DNA from 2 places in the Pseudoalteromonas sp. QJM3NY_22 genome. Region 1 is predicted to be linked to the other one. Evidence: predicted binding sites of a transcription regulator. Region 1 holds the regulator's gene; the other holds the start of a gene.

Evidence for each region. The regulator MetJ, encoded in region 1, represses methionine synthesis genes. The targets are predictions, from matches to a motif close to TAGACGTCTAGACGTCTA.
Region 2: a site for MetJ is predicted at 1,202-1,219, ahead of AC0VZ4_RS04610 (methylenetetrahydrofolate reductase). Genes of this name have one in related genera too.

The regions. Positions count from the first base shown of each region.
Region 1 covers NZ_CM149655.1:425,001-428,161, reverse strand. The annotation lists gene metL (bifunctional aspartate kinase/homoserine dehydrogenase II) at 1-108, opposite strand, end outside; gene metB (cystathionine gamma-synthase) at 114-1,361, opposite strand; gene metJ (met regulon transcriptional regulator MetJ) at 1,561-1,881, shown strand; gene AC0VZ4_RS02015 (malic enzyme-like NAD(P)-binding protein) at 1,954-3,161, opposite strand, start outside.
Region 2 covers NZ_CM149655.1:1,034,550-1,037,710, reverse strand. The annotation lists gene AC0VZ4_RS04620 (IS5 family transposase) at 1-3, shown strand, start outside; partial or broken gene AC0VZ4_RS04615 (M16 family metallopeptidase) at 32-1,012, opposite strand; gene AC0VZ4_RS04610 (methylenetetrahydrofolate reductase) at 1,263-2,219, shown strand; partial or broken gene AC0VZ4_RS04605 (IS4 family transposase) at 2,485-2,619, shown strand; gene istB (IS21-like element helper ATPase IstB) at 2,700-3,161, opposite strand, start outside.

The sequences.
Region 1 (3,161 bases):
AACGCAATCACCAGGTTGTGTGTGCTCTAATATAATACCCGCAACAATTTTGTAACGCTGTGCTGAACTTAAACTCGAACCGCCAAATTTATGTATGTTTTTAGTCATTTTAGTTACCAGAGCGCGGGGTAAGCGGCACTTAACTTAGCATCACCGCTCGATGTTCCCGCACCTTTAGTTAATCGATTTGTATGGTTTTTTCTGCCAGGTTTTACAAGTGTAAATACACGTTCAAGATCTGTTAATAAATCTTCAATGTCTTCTATTCCGACAGAAACACGAATAAGCGTATCACCAACGCCGGCTTCTAAGCGCGCTGTTGCATCCATCCCTGCATGCGTCATGGTCGCAGGGTGGCATATTAAGCTCTCAACGCCGCCTAGAGACTCAGCTAAACTAAAGTTATGTAGACTAGTTAAAAATGCCGCAGCATCGCTTATGTCGCCTTTAATATCAAAGCTAACCATGCCACCAAAACCAAGCTGCTGTGCTTTAGCTAATTCATGTTGAGGGTGCGACTCAAGCCCAGGGTAATAAACTTGGCTAACGAACTCAGATTCTTCGAGATACTTAGCTATTGCTAATGCATTTTCTTGATGCTGCCTTAAGCGCACATTTAAAGTACGTAAACCACGAAGCGTTAAATAGCTATCAAAAGGTGCCCCAGTGATACCAATGTTATTAGCCCACCAAGCAAGCTCGTCACCGATCTCTTGTGTTGCAGCAATAACAGCGCCGCCCACTACATCTGAATGTCCGTTAATATATTTAGTGGTTGAATGCACCACAATATCTACACCAAACTTAATCGGATTTTGTAAAGCAGGCGATAAAAATGTATTGTCAGCGGCCACCAGTGCACCACACTGCTTAGCAATATCAGTAACCGCTTTAATATCAGTTAAACGTAGTACAGGGTTACTTGGTGTTTCAATCCAAATGAGTTTTGGTTTAATTACTAATATTTTTTGAAGACTTTCTGGTTTTGTTAAATCTAAAACCTCAAGCTTTAGCAAGCCACGCTTTTGCAGGGACGTAAATAAACGGTAGCTTCCACCGTAGCAGTCGTGTGGGATCACTAACGTGTCGTCGTAATTAAGCAGCTGAGTTGCTAAATGCACAGCCGCCATGCCTGTGGCTGTAATTATGCCGCGTACTCCACCTTCGAGTTCAGCAAGGGTCTCGGCTAAGATATCGCGGTTAGGATTACCGCTGCGGCCATAATCATATTGGCGTTTAGTATCAAAATCGGCAAACGAATAAGTAGTCGATAAATAGATTGGCGCGACCACTGCACCGTGGTGTTTATCGGCTTCAACGCCACTACGGACCGCAATGGTTGCTTTGTTTTTTTCGCTCATATTCGTCACCTGATTAGCTTGGATGTTTAGACGTCTAAAAGAGTAGTTTATTCAATTTGAGAAGTCAAAACATTTAAACAGCTAGATGGCCAAACAACTAGTATTTGACTATCTTTTTTAAATCGATAGAATTTCACGCATATTCACACGCATTTTAGCGCATGTGAGCAATTAATAATCTGAGGCAACGATACATCTTATGGCTAAATGGAATGGTGAGTATATTCACCCATACGCAGAACACGGGAAAAAATCAGAACAAGTTAAGAAGATCACCGTTTCGATCCCACTGAATGTATTAAAGGTATTAACTGACGAACGTACTCGTCGTCAAATTAATAACCTGCGTCACGCAACAAACAGTGAGCTACTATGTGAAGCGTTTTTACATGCATTTACAGGTCAACCTTTACCTAATGACGATGACTTACGTAAAGATAACGCTGAAAAAGTACCAGAAGAAGTGAAAAAAATAATGCAAGAAATGGGGTTAGAAGTCCCTGTTTTAGATGACGAATAAATAGATAAAGTAAAATAAAAAAACCTCAGTAATTACTGAGGTTTTTTTATGATTAAATTTTACGGTATAGATTTACTGCATATAGCTTTCTGGCAAATCAATTTGTGCCACACCCGACTCAACAGCAGCAAGAGCAACCGCTCTTGCTATACGTGGTAATAAACGTGGATCCATCGGTTTTGGAATAATATATTGAGCACCAAATTCCAGCTTATCAACACCGGCAGCTTTTAAGACCTCAGCTGGTACAGGCTCTTTTGCAATGCTACGAATCGCTTCTACTGCTGCTATTTTCATTTCATCGTTAATTGCACTTGCGCGCACATCTAGTGCACCACGAAAAATAAACGGGAAACACAAAACATTATTCACTTGGTTTGGATAATCAGAACGCCCTGTCGCCATAATTAAATCGTTGCGTGCGCTGTGAGCAAGTGCGGGGTCAATTTCAGGGTCGGGGTTTGAGCACGCAAACACAACCGGCTTATCAGCCATCAGTTTTAAATCATCGGCTGCTAACAAATTAGGCCCAGATACACCAACAAATACATCAGCATCAGCAATAACATCTTGCAACGTACGCTTATCCGTATTGTTAGCGAATAGTTGTTTGTACTCGTTTAAATCATCACGACGAGTATGAATAACGCCTTTACGGTCAAGCATGTAAATGTGTTCACGCAGTGCACCACACTTAATTAACAGTTCCATACAGGCAACTGCAGCCGCACCAGCACCTAAACATACTATAATAGCCTCTTCTATCGATTTCTCTTGCACTTCAAGTGCATTCAACATACCAGCGGCTGTTACAATTGCAGTGCCGTGTTGATCGTCATGAAAAACCGGAATACTACAGCGCTCAATCAATGCCTTTTCAATTTCAAAACACTCTGGGGCTTTAATATCTTCAAGATTAATACCACCAAATGTATCGGCAATATTAGCAACCGTGTTAATAAAGTCTTCTGTTGTTTTATGCTTCACTTCGATATCAATAGAATCAAGGCCTGCAAAGCGCTTAAATAACAGCGCCTTGCCTTCCATTACAGGCTTTGATGCCAAAGGGCCTAAATTACCCAAGCCCAAAATTGCAGTACCATTAGTGATAACTGCAACCATATTACCTTTACCGGTATATTTATAAGCATTTGCAGGATCAGCAGCAATTTCACGCACAGGTTCAGCAACACCTGGGCTATATGCTAAAGCTAAATCTTGAACCGTTTCGGCAGGCTTGGTTAGCTCAATGCTGATTTTTCCTGGAACGGGATGAGAAT
Region 2 (3,161 bases), 610 kb from region 1:
TAATATATATACTACAAAGATCAACAGCCCCTAGCTCTTGGTATAAATCTGAATTGTTTGAAAAATAAAGCTGTGAGATTAAATCAAGTGCCGCTCTGTCTTTTTTAGCTGGCTCCCACGCAGCGCCTTTGTACGATACAAGTAACCAATGCCCTGGTAGCGCTTCATCTTGCTGGTGCAAATATTTCGGTGCTTGTTGAACAGGCTCTGCTTTAATGTCAGCAACATAGTTACCCTTTTTCCAGCTACCCCAATGCTTTTTAACCATTGCCATTGTTGCTTGTGGATCTACATCGCCCACAATAACAAGTGACACATACTCAGGTTTATAAAACTTAGCAAAAAATTCTTTCCCGTACGCCATTTGATCAGGCATGGCTTCTATGTCTTTAAAAAAGCCCATAGTGGTGAGTTTATACGTGTGCTTATCAAACGCTTCTTCGCGTACAGCGCTTAATAATTTACGAATTGGGCTCGCGTTGTTTTTTAAGTACTCACCTTTTACTGTTTGCGCTTCGGTTCTAAATTGCTCTTCGGTGTAGGTTAAGTTTTGAAAAATATCAGCTTCAAGCTCAAGTACTTTATCAAGATGCTGCTTTGAAAAGTTTAAATGGTAATTTGTGTAATCGTTTGTTGTATAAGCGCGGTTATCAACACCTGAATTTTTTAATATGTCTGAGTACACATCTTCAGGGTATTTTTTTGAGCCTTTAAACATCATGTGTTCAAAAAAGTGAGCAAAGCCTGTTTTGCCCTCTTCAACTTCGTTACGCGATCCAACCGATACCGGAATTTGCAGCGACACTACATCAGGGTAATCAGTTTTAACAACCATGACACGTAAGCCGTTTTCTAGCTCTTCAATTAAATAATCTTGCGAAAAAACACGATCATCAGCTTTATTTACTTGTTCTTGTTGTGCTGTTGTTTGCGTGCTTTGGTTTTGTTGCATGGCGCAACCTGTTAACGCCAGCGATACCGCTAAGCTGGTTGCTAATAATTTAAATTTCATTGTTGTCCCTTTTTAAATTGAGCAAATTTGTTGTCAGATTTAACTCTTTAATTATGCCCCAAAGCCAATAAATATAAGAGCCCCAAGGGAATTTATTATGTAAACAACTGTGTCAATTATAAATTATGGGAACAGGCCCTATGAATAAACATCATGTTAGTTGAAAAACTTTCACTAAATAAATCTATCTAGACGTCTAAATGGCTGCTATATTAAATCCATCAAAACAAACTTAGCTGGAATGAGGATTATGGCTTTATCACTAAAAGAGAAGATAGTGGACACCAATCAAGGTGTTTATCTTATTGGTACTACCCCGCCTAAAATTGGCACCGATAAAGCGCAATTAAAAACCATTGCAGAAAAGCTATTAGGTCGCTTACACGAAATTGAATACGACGGCGTGATAATTTACGACATTCAAGACGAAAGCAGCCGCACTAATCAAGACCGCCCATTTGCGTTTAAACAAACCGTTGATCCGCGTGAATACAGCCATTTACTTCGTAATTTATCTGCACAAGATGTGATTACTTATAAAAGTGTGGCGCAGCGTGGCGTAGGCGAATTTAAAGATTGGCTAAGTGAAACTAAAAACGACTACGATTTACAAAATGTTGTTTTAGTAGGTAGCCCGTCATCGATAGGCGATATAAAGCTAAGCCTGCCAGATGCGTATAAAGCGATGGCTGAGCAATCAGATGATTTCTTTTTAGGTGGCGTTACTATTGCCGAGCGCCATTCAAGTAAACGAAATGAGCACGAACGATTAATAGAAAAAACAGCACTAGGTTGTCAGTTTTTTATATCGCAAGCTGTTTACGATGCACAAGCTACTATAGAGTTAATTACTAGCTACGCACGTACATGTAAAGCACAGGGTATTACACCTCAACGTATTATATTAACGTTTACCCCGTGCGGCGGCGAAAAAACCTTAGAGTTTATGCAATGGTTGGGTATCTCAGTGCCAGAGGCAACTAAATGGCGCATGCTTGATGCAGACAATACATTAAGCGAATCAGTACGTATTTGCCGCGAAAACCTCGACTTAATACTTAAAAGCTGTGCGCACCTAGACGTGCCACTGGGCTTAAATATTGAAAGCTTAACAAACCGTAAAGAAGAAATTGACGCGTCAATTAACTTATACCGTTTATTAAAAGCCATTATGGAATTAAACCTTGCTGAAAAGTTAATAGCTTAAAGGCTAGGTGAGAGCTAATTAACACCCTTCTTGGCAAGCCTAATGGCTTGCTTTTTTATGGGTAGAATTTAATTTAAAGATATTTATTTCAAGTTTCATCAAATCCACCACAAGAGACATAATTCAACTTAGTATTATTTTTTATTTAATTTTTTGGCCAGCTTATACGCTTAATGCCGATCAGTTAAGAAATATTTGACGATCCATTGACCGATCTTCTGGTTAGTTTATAAAGGCTTCTGAATTTATTCAGGAGCCTTTTATTTTGCAACTCACTACCGCACTTTCTCTTGCCAATAGCTACGCACCCAATTCAGAAGGCTTAGGTCAACTGAGTGATTTTTTATGTCCTGACTTTATCAAACAATGCGCTGAAACCGCTGGTGTCGCGACGATAAGGTGCGTATTCTCATGACTTTGATCACCGATTCTCATCAGCTTTGATCACCTGATTTATCATTTTGTAGAGCCATTTTTAAATTAGCTTAACTGATCATCATCAGTCAATTTATTTAACTGTTTTCGTATCGATTCTCCTTTTAAATTCAACTTAATCGAACCATGAATTAGCCTATCTAAAATGGCGTCAGCATGGGTTGATTCTCCAATCATCTCATGCCAGTTTTCCTGCGGGAGCTGACTTATAATTATGTGTGATTTATACCCATACCGCGCATCGATTAATTCGAGTAAGTCACCTCGTTGCTGTGCACTCAGTGGTTCAAGCCCCCAGTCGTCTAAGATCAGTAGATCATACTTTATTAACTTCGCCAGTAATTTCCGGTAACTACCATCTGCTTGTGCTAGAAACAGGCTTTCAAGTAGTTCTTTTAATCGAATATAGTAAACGCTTTTTCCTTGTAGGCAGTGCTCATGCCCTAAGGCACATGCGAGGTATGTTTTTCCACAGCCTGTTGCCCCGGTGATTAAGATATTTTGATG